Regions from separate parts of the Sphingomonas sp. M1A8_2b genome, predicted to be linked through region 3. Evidence: predicted binding sites of a transcription regulator. Region 3 holds the regulator's gene; each other region holds the start of a gene.
What was found. Region 3 encodes LexA, which represses DNA repair genes until DNA is damaged. Its sites were predicted from a motif close to GTTCCNCNCTTGTTCT; they were not measured.

Region 1 (4,760 bases), on a different contig from region 3:
CCATCGGCTTGCCGCGCGACATCGGCTCCCATCCCGCGGCCAACGCCGCCCGCACGCCGCGCGCGATCGTCGCGTCGTCGATCTGCAGCCGCCCGCGCGGCAACCCCTTCAACAGGCGTTTGGGCGCGGGGAATTCGAGCAGGGCTTCGCGCTGCGCATCGTCCTGCAACAGCGAGATCGTCATGCCCTTCCAGCCTTCGGCATCCGTGTGTTGCGGCTCGCGCTCCAGGTTCCAGTCGTATCGGGTGCCGTCGACCTCGACGGTGCCGGTATTGCTTTTGGTGTTTGCCATGGCGGCGGCCATAGCATGGCTGTCGCGAGAGGCCATGCGTTCGCCGATTGGCCGAACCTGCCCGCCATGATGACGTCGTGTGCGGCTCGATCGACCGATGACCGACAAAGGCCCTCACCACCCCACCCCGGCGGAGGCCGGGGCCCAATTGGAGAGGTCGTGATACGAAGCGCAGCGGTCGCCAGCAGCGTTTCCCACTTGGGCCCCGGCCTCCGCCGGGGAGGAGACCATTCGGGACGTTGACAACGAACCAGAGCTATCTCCGTCGGAAAGGTACGTCTGACCCAACACCGTCACTAACGCTGCCCTGTTCTGCCGCGAAGGGGGGAGCCCAGTCTGGGTCCCCGCCTTCGCGGCAGAACAAGGTTTTGGGCGCCTACCCCCGCCCCATCATGTGATCCACGAACGACGCCAGCGTCTTGAAGCCCGACAGCTTCATCCCACTCTTCTCCCCCGTCATCGAAGCCGGCACCAGCGCACGTTCGAAGCCGAGCTTGCTCGCTTCCTTCAATCGCAGCGGCCCATGCGCGACCGGGCGGATTTCGCCCGACAGCGCGACCTCGCCGAATGCGACCGCGTCGACCGGCACGGGCCGCTCCGACATCGCCGAAATCAGCGCCGCAGCCACCGCGAGATCTGCCGCCGGATCCTGCACGCGGTAACCGCCGGCGATGTTGAGATAGACTTCGGCGTTCGAGAAGCTCAGCCCGCACCGCGCTTCCAGCACTGCAAGGATCATCGCGAGCCGCCCCGAATCCCAGCCGACCACCGCGCGCCTTGGTGTTGCGCCCGACGCCAAGCGGACCGTCAGCGCTTGAATCTCGACCAGCACCGGCCGCGTCCCCTCCAGCGCCGGGAACACCGTCGCTCCCGTCATCGCATCGTCACGGTGCGTGAGGAACAGCGACGACGGGTTGCCGACCTCAGCCAACCCCTCGGTCTGCATCGAGAACACGCCGATCTCGTCAGTCCCGCCGAAGCGGTTCTTGATCGCGCGAAGGATACGATACTGGTGGCTGCGCTCGCCCTCGAACGATAGCACCGTGTCGACCATGTGCTCGAGCACGCGCGGGCCCGCGATCGAGCCGTCCTTCGTCACATGGCCGACCAGCACCACCGCCGTGCCGCGCTCCTTGGCGAAGCGGATCAACTCCTGCGCCGACGCGCGCACCTGGCTGACCGTCCCCGGCGCACCCTCGATCAGGTCGGAGTGCATCGTCTGGATCGAATCGATCACCAGCATCGCCGGCGGCCTGGTCTGCAACGTCGTCAGGATGTCGCGCGTCGAGGTCGCCGCCGCCAGTTGCACCGGCGCGTTGCCGAGCCCCAGCCGCCGCGCGCGCAGCCGCACCTGGTCCGCCGCTTCCTCGCCCGAGACGTACGCGACCGACTGCCCCGCCAGCGCCATCTTCGCCGCCGCCTGCAACAACAGCGTCGACTTGCCGATGCCCGGATCACCACCGATCAGCGTCGCCGAGCCCTCGACGAAGCCGCCGCCCAGCGCACGATCGAGCTCGGCGATCCCGGTGGCCATCCGATCGGGCAGCTTGATCTCGGCGTCGAGCCCGACGAGTTGGATCGCCCGCCCGCCGGTCTGAAGATTATGCTTAGAATGGAACGGCGTGGCGGCGGTGTTCGCCTCCTCGACCAGCGTGTTCCACTCGTTGCAATCGGCGCATTGCCCCGCCCAGCGGTGCGACACCGATCCGCAGGCCTGACACACGTAACGCTTCTGGGGTTTCGCCATGCGCCCGATGTACGAGAACGATACGGGAACATCAATGGCAGGGAGTAATGGCGGGCAGTAAAGCTATATTGCGGATTTAGTGGCGCTTGACCGCACCCGGCGTTATCCGCGCGGCGATGGACGCCACCGACCTGCGCATTGCCCTGTTCAGCGGCAATTATAATTATGTTCGCGACGGCGCCAACCAGGCGCTGAACCTGCTCGTCGGGCATTTGCTGTCGCAGGGCGCAAAAGTGCGTGTGTATTCGCCGACCAACGCCAAGCCGGCCTTCCCGCCGACCGGCGATCTGGTCGCGGTGCCGTCGCTGCCGCTGCCGGCCGGGCGCGGCGAGTACAAGATGGCGCGCGGGCTGCCCGCCGCGATCCGCCGCGATCTCGATGCGTTCGCGCCCAACCTGATCCACGTCTCGGCGCCCGATTTCCTCGGCCACCGCGCGATCACTTATGGCCAGCATCACGGGCTCGCTACCGTCGCATCGCTGCACACCCGGTTCGAGACGTATTTCCGCTATTACCGGATGGCGTTCTTCGAGCCGATCATGATCAAGATCCTGACTCGCTTCTACAACCGCGTCGACGCGGTGCTCGTGCCGGGGCGCGGCATGGCCGAGATCGTCCGCGACTGGGGCGTGACGACGCCGACCGCGATCTGGTCGCGCGGCGTCGACCACGACCGCTTCACGCCGACCCGCCGCGATCTGGACTGGCGACGCGCGCACGGGATCGCCGATAGCGACGTCGCGGTCGGGTTTCTCGGGCGACTGGTCAAGGAAAAGGGGCTCGACGTCTTCGCCGACGTAATCCACGCGCTCGAGCAACGCGGCGTGCGGCATAAGGTGCTGGTCATCGGCGAAGGCCCCGCGCGCGACTGGTTCGCGGGGCGCGTACCGGGCGCGGTGTTCGCGGGCTTTCAGTCGGGCGACGATCTCGGCCGCGCGGTTGCGTCGATGGACGTGTTCTTCAACCCCAGCGTCACCGAGACGTTCGGCAACGTGACGCTGGAGGCGATGGCCTCAGGCGTGCCGGTCGTCGCGGCACACGCGTCGGGCGCGGTCGGACTGGTCGACGACGGCGTCACGGGGTTCCTCGTGCCGCCGACCGACATCGCCGGCTATGCGGATGCGATCGGCCGGATCGTCACCGAACCCGGCCTGCGCGAGACGATGGGCTGGGCCGGCCACGACAAGGCCGCGGGCTATCTGTGGGACACGATCAACCAGACCGTGCTCGACACGTATCTGCAGGTGATGGCCCGCCGGGGAGCATAGTTGGCCAAAGACCGGTCGTTCCGCTCAACGCCCATACCCGGACGGTCGGTCAGGCACCCCCCACTCCCGAAAGCCGACATCCGTTCAGCACGATGGTCCAGCTCGGCCAAGACATGATGCAAATTAGAAGCTTTGCATCATGAATGGGGCGGGCGGACCGGCAAGCACCAACGCGCTGGGGTTGAACATCGATGTCCAGGGATCGGTAGAAATAGACTGATGCCGACTAGACGTGCGCTGGAAACCGATCCATTCTCTGCATAAGGGTTATGAGGAACAGACGAATGAGAGTGGCTACGGGGCTGGCGATCATTCTTGCTACGCCGCTTGGAGCACAAACGCCCCCGCCCAGTGGTCCAGTAGACAATGCAATGGCTGCGTACGACAATGGCCACTATCTAAAAGCAACCGACCAACTCGCCGCTGCGGCCTTCGATACGCACGGTAAGAAGACTGATGAATTCGCGTTCCAGATGTGGGAACAGGTCAGCTCAGCGGTCACCAATGAGCTTGATCTGGCAACGCTCGACAAGTCTCGGCCGCCCGGACCTGCCAATACTGAGTGGGATCAGGCAATAACCGGTTCAGTAGGACGCGACGCGATCGCGGAGATTGTTCGCCGCGCGCGAAACACCGGAATCGTGATCCTTAACGAAGCACACAGCAACCCGCGCGATCGCGCGTTTGCTTGGCGGGTCGCGCAGGCGCTACGCCCGCTGGGCTATTCAGTGCTTGCGGCAGAGACGTTCGACAACGAGCCCCCCTATGGTGGTAAACCGACTGTCGTGGAACGGCTATCCCAGGATCGCTTTGCACGGATAAGTACCGGCTTCTATACCCGCGATTCTATCTATGCCGCCTTCCTACGTAACGCGCTTGCTATTGGCTACCAGCCGGTTGCCTACGAACAGAACAGCCTGCAACGACCCAAAGATGATCTCCCGCGTCACCAAAGCATTGAAACGAGAGAACAGGCCGAAGCGGATAATCTTACCGCAATCCACCGTCGCCTTCCTGCTGCCAAGATGCTGATCTATGTCGGTCACAGCCACGTTGCCGAGGCAGCTATTGCTGAGGAAGGCGGTGGTAAGATTGAATGGATGGCTGCTCGGTTGAAACGCATGACCGGCATCGATCCGCTGACAATCGACCAGACCACTGTGACAGACGTGCCCGCGTCCACTCGTCAGTCTTATTATATGGCCGCCGCGCGCATAAAAAATAGCGACGGTATCCTTTTCAAGGACGACCGACCTCTAGTGCTTGGTCGATATGCCGGGGCGGTTGACGTGCAAGTGGTTCACCCACGTCGCACCTACCGCTACGGCCGTCCTGCTTGGTTAGCCGATCTTGGTGGCGAACCGTTGTCCATTCCCAAGAGGTTTATCCCAACCGACGGACACCGGCTCGTCCAAGTTTTTGCTGCAACCGCGCCTGCCGATGCGGTTCCGCT
Region 2 (4,760 bases), on a different contig from region 3:
TTGGCAGCGCAGGCGTGCAAGCGACCCGGATCTATGGGTAATCGAGGTGGACATCGCAGCGGCGGAACGGTTCGCCGCTGAAACGATCCTCGACGATTGACTCGAAAGCCCCCCCAATAGAGGGGAATTGCAACATTGATTGGCGTTGTGCTGGGACGGGTGCGATCCGGATCGGTTACGCAGTCGGGGGGATGCCTGGACGATCGGCTTGTACGATCGACTCCACGGTCCAACCGCACTTGAATAAGCTTGAATGACGATTCTGCAGCGGGCCGCAACGATCGCAGCCATGACCTTCTCTCTCGCCGGCCTACTCGGCAACAGCGCACCCGGTCATGCCACCGGTCTCGATAAGCCCGCGGTCAATCTTACCGCTCTCGCCAATCTAAACGCCCTCTCCCCGCAGAATGTTCCGCAGATCGCTCCAGCCGCAACGACCGTTGCTCCTGTCGAGCCCGCCAGCGAGAACCGCGCCGAGGACGGTGCGCAGAATACCGCATCAGCCGAAGCCGCAGAATTCGATACGCTCGCCCAGGCCGTTGCCGCGCAGGATAGCGCCGCCGCCAGCGAAGCGCTCCAGTGTCTCGCCGGTGCGATCTATTTCGAGTCCAAGGGCGAGCCGCTCGCCGGCCAGCTCGCCGTCGCCGAAGTCATCATCAATCGCGCCAAGTCGGGTCGTTTCCCGTCGGACGTCTGCGATGTCGTCAAGCAGCGCGGCCAGTTCAGCTTCGTCCGTGGTGGCCAGATCCCGACCATCACCAACGGTGCGTCGTATCGCACCGCGATCGCAGTCGCCAAGGTCGCCCTTGCCAGCGCCTGGAACAGTCCCGCCGAGAAGGCGCTGTATTTCAACACGCCCGACCGTCGCCCTTCGGTCCGCGCGGTCAAGGTCGCTTCGATCGGCAACCACGTCTTCTATCGCTGAGCTTTAGTGGCCGTTCCCGCGCTGAACGCCGCCCCTCGCCTCCCCACACCCGTTCGCCCTGAGCGAAGTCGAAGGGTGTGCCCCGAACGCTGGTGCTTCGACTTCGCTCAGCACGAACGGGAAGAGGGACGGCGATTTGGCTAGACGTTTTCCCTGAGATCCCAACCACAATCCGTGAATGAGCTTGCCTCGTTCGCGGATTGTTCTATTTCCAGAGCATGCTCGACATGCCGCCGGACTCCTGTATCGACGAACCGGGATCACCCGCCACGCCCTCGGTCTGCGCCGCCGACGTGGCGCGCGGCGTGATCCGGATGCTGCTGCGTCACGACCTCACCGCGATGACCGAAGTGCCGCTCGACGGCGGCCGCAGGGCCGACCTGATGGCGGTCGATGCGCGCGGACAGATCGTCATCGTCGAGATCAAGGTGTCGCGTGCCGATCTGCTCGGTGACGGGAAATGGCCGGATTATCTCGGCCATTGCGACCGCTATTTCTGGGCGGTGCCGGCAGGGTTCGATGTCGGGCCGCTGCACGGGCCTGCGTTCCTGCCCGAGCGCACCGGGATCATCGTCGCCGACCGCTACGACGCGGCGATCGTCCGCGAGGCGCATACCACCCCCCTGCCCGCGCATATCCGCAAACGCGGGACGCTCGCGTTCGCCCGGCGTGCGGCGCGGCGGCTGATCGCGCAGATGGATCCGGACGCGGACGGGTTGGCGTTCTAAGTCCGTCATCCTGACGAAAATCAGGATCCAGAGTAACAGAGCGCTATCCTTCATGGCCCTGGATCCTGACTTTCGTCAGGATGACGGGGTGGGGGCCAAAAGCGCTTTTACGAAGTAGATCGATGGAGGCCCTGGGGAAAAGGCTAGAACTTCGGGCCCGACACCGCCTTTTTCACCTTCTTCGGCGCGTCTTCCAACAGCTTGCTTACGATCGGGTTGCGCCCATCCTGCTTGGCATAGGCGCGCGCCGACATCCCGGCGATGATATCCGCCTGGTCCGGATCGGCGCCCTCGGTCAGCAAAACCCGGATCATCGCCACGTCACGCCGCTGCACCGCACGGATCAGCGGCGTTTCGCCCGCGGAGTTGGCGAGATTCGGGTTCGCCCCCGCCGCGGTCAGGATCGGGATCATCCCAGTCTGCCCGAGCGTCACCGCGAGCAGCAGCGGCGTATTGCCCTTGCCGTCGCGCAGATTGGCGTCCGCGCCCTTCTGGAGCAGGAACCGCAGATACACCTCATCGCCACGCTTGATGACGATATGGAGCGCGCCCTCCCCGCTCGTCACGTCGCGCGTGTTGATGATGTTGCTGCCGGGCTTGCCGAGCATCTCGAGCACGTCGTTGTTCTTCGCGTCGCGCACGGCGGACAGGAACTTGTACCCCTCCGACTGACCCTGCGCGAACGCGGGCGCCGCGATGCAGGCCAGCGCAGGCGTCAGGAGGGTGGTGGCGAGGATCAGGCGAATACGCATCGAGACACTTCCTTGGTTCGTCCTGGATATGGGGCAACGCTTGCGCCGCAGTAGCGAACAGATCAAGGCTGGCGACATCATGACCATGCGTTTCCTCCTCTGCGCCCTCGCCCTGCCCGTCTCGGCGCTGGCGGCGTGCACCGCGTCCCAGCCCGCTGCCAAGCCACCGCTGGAAGGTGCCCGGATCGGCGGCGCCTTCACCTTGACCGACCAAAACGGACAGACCGTCACCGAGCGCAGTTTTGCCGGCAAATACCGGATCATGTATTTCGGCTACACCTTCTGTCCCGATGTGTGTCCGACGGATGTCCAGGCGATCGGCGCCGCGGTGAAAAAGCTCGAGTCGAGCGACCCTTCGCTCGCTGCCAAGATCGTGCCGGTTTTCGTGACGGTGGATCCGGCGCGCGATACGCCCGCGGTGCTCAAGCAGTTCGTCTCCGCGTTCCACCCGCGGATGGTCGGGCTGACCGGCAGCGACGACCAGATCGCGCGGATCAAGACCGAATATGCGGTGTATTCGAGCAAGGGCGACGCCTCGCCGGGTGGCGGCTATCTCGTAAATCACTCTCGCCAAGCCTATCTGATGGACCCGGACGGCAAGCCGATCGCTTTGCTGCCGCAGGAACAAGGGCCCGACGCGGTGGTGACGGAAATCGAGCGCTGGGTGCGATGAGCGCGCGCTTCTGGGAAGATACGCCGATCGAGCAACTCGATCGCGGCCAGTGGGAGGCGTTGTGCGACGGCTGCGGCAAATGCTGCATCCACAAGCTCGAGGACGAGGACACCGGCGAGCTGGTACCGACCAACGTCTCGTGCCGGCTGCTCGACCGGCGCAGCGGGCAATGCTCGGACTACCGCCACCGCCATGCCTATGTCCCCGAGTGCGTGCGGCTGACGACCGGCAACGTCCGCGGGATCGACTGGCTGCCGTCGACCTGCGCCTACCGCTTGCGCGCGGCCGGCGAGCAATTGCCAGACTGGCATTACCTGGTCTGCGGCGACCGCGAGGCGGTCCACCGCGCCAAGCAATCGGTGCGCGGCTGGACGATCAGCGAGGACGAGGCGGGAGACCTCGAATACCACGTGATCGAGCGGGAACTGTGACGCGGTGATAGCCCGGTGATCGAAGGCCTGGAGATCGTTCGTCACCCGCGTGCGCGCCGCGCGCGCCTGACGGTCGATCCTGCGAGTGGCCGGGCGCGGCTCGTCCTGCCCAAACGCGCCGCGCTGAAGCAGGCGCTGGCCTGGGCCGAGGACAAGGCCGGCTGGATCGCCGAACAGCGCGCGTTGCTCCCCCAGCCCCGCCCGTTCGTTCCCGGCGCCGTCCTGACCGTCGCCGACGAGCCGCTGACGATCGACTGGACGCCCGGGAGCCGCCGTACCGTGCTCCGCGAAGGTGCTATGCTATCGTTGTCGGGCCCGCAGGAAACCATTCCCCGCCGCGTCGAAGCCTGGCTGAAACGCACCGCGCTCGCCGTGCTGGAAGCCGAAACCGCCGAATACGCCGCCAAGGCTAAGGTCAGCGTCGCGCAGGTCGCAGTCGGCGATGCAAAGGGCCGCTGGGGGAGTTGCGCGTCGAGCGGTGTCATCCGCTACAGCTGGCGACTGATCCTCGCGCCAAGCTGGGTCCGCCGCGCCACCGTCGCGCACGAGGTCGCGCACCGCGTCCACATGAACCACGCACCGGTCTTCCACGCGCTCGTCGAACAGCTCTACGGCGAAGACCCGACCCCGGCGCGCGTCTGGTTGCGCACGCACGGGGCGGAGCTTCACTGGTTCGGGCGCTCTTCTTGACTGCGATCGCTCTGATAGCGGTCGGTCTGAACCCGATCGCGCGGCACGTCGCGCGTTAGCGGCTGCCGTCCGGCCGGCTGCTCCTGGCGTTGTTGGTCGCGTGACTGATCCCGGGGCTGGTCCCGTCCGGTAACCCGGTTGATCCAGTCCTGATTCATCTGCTGCGGCGGTGCCGCCGGCGCGGCCGGCGTCGCCTCGGGCTGATCCGCATCGGGCCGCGGGATCGTATCGCCGGTCTGCGCATCGGTCGGCACCGGCGGCGCGCCCTGCTCGATCGGATTGCCGTTCTCGTCCACCGCCATCTGGCCGTTGTCGGGCTGACCGAAATAGCTCTGCTCGTCGGGCTCGAGCTGCCATTCGGGCAACGTCACCTGCGTATCGAACTGCTCGATCGGACGGTTCGCGGTCGCGGGCTTCATGAACGCCGCCCAGGCCTTCGCCGGTGCGGTGCCGCCGTGCAGCCCGGCGATCGGCTTGGCGTCGTCGCGACCCATCCACACGCCCGTCGTGATGCCGCTGGAGAAGCCCAGGAACCAGCCATCCTTCGACGCGGTGGTGGTG
Region 3 (4,760 bases):
CGGATATTTTGGTGACGGGCGATGGCCGGCATGTCGCGGTCCGGACCGCCGCGGGTCTCTCGATGCTGCGGGACCGGGCGGGGGATTATACGCGGGATACGCTTGCCGAGAATGGCGGGGTCGACGGCGAGCCGCTGCTGCTGGCCGACCAGCCCGATGCACGGTGTAGTCGTGATCTTTGCGTCACCGATATTGCCGCGCGCGGACGGATGTGGCGGATCCTCGCGACCCGCAGCGCCTATATGGTCCCGATTGCCGAGTTCGTTGAAGCCTGTCGCAGCGCCGACGTCGTCGTCAGCGAACGCGGTCTGCCGAAGCGCTGCGTACCGCGGTGGCTGAAGCTCGATCGACGCGTTCTGCATCGGACGGGTGGAATCGCGCTGACCCTGGGGACCGGGACGGTCGTCACGATACTGACTGCAGGCGATCGCCATCCGTGGCGCGATCCGCCTCTGCTCAACCGCGCCGTGCATTCGTTCGCGCCACGACATGTCCGGTTCGACGACGCGGCATCGGGCCTTCGAGCCAACCGGGTTTCGCAGAGGTAGAATGGTAGTGCGAAGGCGCAATGGCGCGAAGAAGGTGTAATTCGGGAGACCCGTACGCCTTTCATGAACGATCAGCTGAGGTCGGTACTAGGACGGATAGACGCTCCCCCAAATGCGACATCTTCGCGCCTTTGCGCCTTCGCGTGATCCAAATCACCATCCAACGCGCGCGCTGTCCGGCCGATAAATTTCACGCGGAGCAGTTTCTTAGCCGACGAACCGGACCAGGTTGAATACTGTCCGGTCGTCTCTCCGCAGTCGTTTTAAACCGCAAGTTCTCCCCAATCGAAACACCTCCGCGTCTCCGCGCGAACCAATTCTTTCGACGGCGCAGAGCAGGCGGCGGCTCAGTCGTAGCGGCGGAAGATGCCGGAGAGTTTGCCCTGCACGCGGACTTGGGCGGGGGCGTAGCGTTGCGGGTCGTAGGCGCGGTTTGCCGGGTCGAGGCGGACCATCGCACCTTCGCGGCGGAAGTATTTGAGCGTGGCTTCGCTGTCCTCGATCAGCGCCACGACGATCTCGCCGTCGCGGGCGGTTTCGGTGCGGCGGATCAGCGCGTAGTCGCCATCGAGGATGCCGGCTTCGACCATCGAGTCACCGGAGACTTCGAGCGCATAGTGTTCGCCGGAACCGAGCAAAGCAGCGGGGACGGCTAGCATCGTGCTGCCTTCGAATGCTTCGATCGGGACGCCGGCGGCGATGCGGCCGTGCAGCGGGATCTCGATGACGTCGTTCGCTGGCTGCGGCGCGGCGGGCACGGGTGCCGACTTCACGTTCGATGCCTTCGAGGGCGCCTTCTTTTCCGGACGTTCGGGCATCCGCAGCACCTCGAGTGCGCGCGCGCGGTTCGGCAGGCGGCGGATGAAATTGCGCTCCTCGAGCGCGCTGATCAGACGGTGGACGCCCGACTTCGACTTGAGGTCGAGCGCGTCCTTCATCTCCTCGAACGACGGCGAGACGCCGGTATCGTTGAGTCGATCGTTGATGAAGCAGACGAGTTCGTGCTGCTTGCGCGTGAGCATGGCGGTTCTCCGTCCGGAACAGACGAGGAACTTCTATGGAACATAATTAACGCCGTCAAGCGGCCAGATCACCCAATGATAAGGATTTCCGCCGATTCGCCCGCCTTTGCCACGGGCGCGTTGCCCGCGCGGACGATCAGGCAGGTCGAGCGCGCCAGCGTGAGCAGCATCGAACTGTCCTGGATCGTCGACGCATAGGCGCGGCCGTCGCGGAGTTCGGCGCGCAGATAGTCGGTACGGGCGTTGTTGGCGGGCAGGTCTTCGCCGAGCAGAGCGTGCGTGACCTGCGGTAGCGGGTCGCGCGCACCGGCCATGTGCGCGACGACCGGCTTCACGAATAGCGTCGCGGTGACGAACGCGGAGACCGGGTTGCCGGGCAGGCCGAGCACCATCATCTCGCCGATCCGGCCGGCCATCATCGGCTTGCCGGGGCGCAGTGCGATCCGCCAGAAATCGATTCCGCCGCCGGCCGCCTCGATCGCCGGCCGGACGAGGTCGTGGTCGCCGACCGAGGCGCCGCCGGTGGTGACGAGGAGGTCGGCCGCGACGCTGGCGAAGGCGTCGCGCAGTACGTCGAGCCGGTCGGGAAGGATGCCGAGATCGATGACGTCGACGGGCAGGTCGGCGAGCATCGCGGCGAGCATGACGCCGTTCGATTCAGGCAGCGCGACGCCGTCGGCGGTCGAGCCGGGGGGGACGAGTTCGTCTCCGGTCGCGGCCACCGCGACGCGGACGCGGCGGTTGACGGTCAGGCTGCCGTGGCCACCGGTCGCGGCGACGGCGATCCGCGCCGGGGTGAGGCGATCGCCGACCGCGATCAGCCGGCTGCCGGTGGTGAAGTCGAGGCCCTTGCGGCGGGTGTTGCGGCCGAAGGTCGGCGGTCCTTCGCCGGCGAGGATCAGCGTGTCTCCGTCGCGCTCGGCTTCTTCCTGGACCATGACCGTGTCGGCACCCTCGGGCATTGCCGCGCCGGTGAAGATGCGGGTGGCTTCGGCTGGGCCGACCGTGCCGGCGAAGGGACGGCCCGCGGCGCTCTCGCCGATGACTGTCCACGGGCCGGGGAGGTCGGCGAAGCGGATCGCGTAGCCGTCCATCGCGGAAAGGTCGGCGGCCGGCTGCGTGCGGCGGGCGAGGATATCGGCTGCGGCCCAGCGGCCGGCGGCGTCGCGAAGCGGCACGGTTTCGTGGCCGACGCGCGGGGCCATGGCGAACAGGCGGGTCTGTGCGTCGGCGACGGGGAGAAGATCGGTCATGCGGGAAACCCCGGATTTGCGTGGGTTTGGCGAGTGAAGTGCAGAAAGTGCAGACGCTGGGAGCGGTGTTGCGCGCGCGGCTTTGGGCATGGGCGGAGCGGCGGGAGTTGGGGGTTGGTGGGCATGGCTGCCGCTTTGCCATGGGTTGCGCGCGTAGGACAGATCGATGTTCGGGGTGCGGCTATCGGTCGCAGTTTGGCGCGTGATATCGGGCGACGTCGGGAGTATTCACGGTCACCGACTGTGGCATTGAGAGGGCTCGACACCGTCTGCTGAAATCCCTGTCCTTGCTTATCGGCACAGGCCGCTTCTTCCCTTGCGGGGCGTTTCGGGACACGTCGGTGCGTGATACGATGCCGGGACTGCGAAGGAGGTGCCGATGCTGTTCGTGATGGCTTTGCTGCTGAGCGCGGGGCAACAGCCGCTTCCGCCAGCCAAAAGATCCCATGCCTGTGCCGGCTTGGATGACGCTCGGACCACCCCCGCCGGCCGGCTTCAGCGGCTGGACGACTTCAGGACAAGCTTGGTCGCGCGGGATCGACACCGACTGGATCGCGCGCTGCCCCGCGATGCCGACGGTGGTATCGCCCAGTGCGACGGGATCGACCGCAGCCGTGCCTCCTGTGAAGCGGCGGCCTATCTGCCCGCGCTTCGCAGTTCGGGGCTGATGGAAAAATTTGTGGCAAGCGTTTGCCGAGGGAAGTCCGCTCGAGGAGATTTCGCGTCTGATCCTGCGGTTTCGCCGCGGGTGGCGCATCGCGGTGGATCGTCTCGCTGAGACTTGTGGGGGTGGGGCTTCGCAACTGGGTCCCGGAATCTTCTCGGGGCGTATCGTCTTTGACCCTGGGCTCCCGCTTGCGCGGGAGAACGGCGAACTGAGGAGCAGCTCGGTTCTGTAAGTGATCGGAGGTCGTTTGGATCTTTTTCGGATGTCCGCCCTGTGGAGGCTGCAACGCGGATTTTTCAGGGTCGCGACTCTATCGTCAAGCTAGTCTGGGTTCCCGCCTCCGCGGGAATGACGGTTGGGAGAGCGGATTGAGACGTCTGAGCCGGCCCGGCTCCTACGCTATGCCGGCAGTGCACCTCTCCGGCCTTCGTCGGGGTGGCGTTCGATGCCGGGGGGATGGCGAGACCGCCTTGGCTGACGGTCGCTGGCAGACGCCTTTATTCCCAGCCAGCGCCTGTTCATCGTCGCGGGCGCTTTATTGCCGATTAAAGGGCACCATATCAACGTGATGATCGCTATCCAGCCGCCGAAGAAAGACCGGATCGCCGCCGTGATCGGCGCGGTTCTGGTTCCAGGGTTGCTCGGGTATGCGCTGATCTATGGGTTGGCGGTGCCGATGCCGGCAGCCGTTGGCGAGGCGTTGAAGGTGTTCGGAGTGGCGCCGCCTCCCCCTCCACCGCCGGTCGAGAAGGTGAAACCGAGGCCTTCGCCCAGTCGCAAGCCGCAGGGGGCCGCGTCGCCGCCGAACCTGAAGTCGAAGGCTACGGAGGTGGTCGCGCCGCCGCCGGTGGTGCCGATCGTCGTGCCGCCGCCGGTGATCGTTGCGGAGAAGGCGGGAGTTGGCGCGCAGGCGACTGCCGGGGCTTCCGACGTGCGCGGGCCGGGGAGCGGGAGTGGGGGGATCGGCAATGGCACCGGGAGTGGCGGATATGGCGACGGCGATGGCGGCGGGGGTGAGGAGACGCCGCCGCGGTGGCGTAAGGGGCGGTTGAAGGATTCGGACTATCCCAGCGAGGCGCCGGAGACGGGGATCCGCGGGATCGTCTCGGTACGCTACACCGTCGAGGTGAGCGGCCGGGTGTCGCATTGCCGGGTGACGCGGTCGAGCGGGAGCGGCGTGCTGGACAGCCTGACGTGCCGGTTGATCGAGCAGCGGTTTCGGTATGATCCGTCGCTCGATGCGGCGGGACGGCCGGTGGAGTCGACGATC

Region 1: radA (DNA repair protein RadA) is a predicted target of LexA. The motif match lies at 2,054-2,069, and genes of this name have one in related genera.
Region 2: ACLBWL_RS01205 (MmcB family DNA repair protein) is a predicted target of LexA. The motif match lies at 1,117-1,132, and genes of this name have one in related genera.

The regions. Positions count from the first base shown of each region.
Region 1 covers NZ_JBKFAH010000001.1:1,501,157-1,505,916, reverse strand. Annotated here, with positions in the region: gene ACLBWL_RS07015 (hypothetical protein) at 1-304, opposite strand, end outside; gene radA (DNA repair protein RadA) at 669-2,039, opposite strand; gene ACLBWL_RS07005 (glycosyltransferase family 4 protein) at 2,156-3,307, shown strand; gene ACLBWL_RS07000 (hypothetical protein) at 3,679-4,760, shown strand, end outside.
Region 2 covers NZ_JBKFAH010000001.1:223,587-228,346, reverse strand. Annotated here, with positions in the region: gene ACLBWL_RS01215 (DUF1491 family protein) at 1-100, shown strand, start outside; gene ACLBWL_RS01210 (cell wall hydrolase) at 290-925, shown strand; gene ACLBWL_RS01205 (MmcB family DNA repair protein) at 1,144-1,653, shown strand; gene ACLBWL_RS01200 (ankyrin repeat domain-containing protein) at 1,797-2,405, opposite strand; gene ACLBWL_RS01195 (SCO family protein) at 2,485-3,078, shown strand; gene ACLBWL_RS01190 (YcgN family cysteine cluster protein) at 3,075-3,509, shown strand; gene ACLBWL_RS01185 (M48 family metallopeptidase) at 3,525-4,199, shown strand; gene ACLBWL_RS01180 (PBP1A family penicillin-binding protein) at 4,175-4,760, opposite strand, start outside.
Region 3 covers NZ_JBKFAH010000002.1:390,562-395,321, forward strand. Annotated here, with positions in the region: gene ACLBWL_RS10210 (ComEC/Rec2 family competence protein) at 1-548, shown strand, start outside; gene lexA (transcriptional repressor LexA) at 896-1,570, opposite strand; gene ACLBWL_RS10220 (molybdopterin molybdotransferase MoeA) at 1,639-2,823, opposite strand; gene ACLBWL_RS10225 (hypothetical protein) at 3,203-3,601, shown strand; gene ACLBWL_RS10230 (energy transducer TonB) at 4,059-4,760, shown strand, end outside.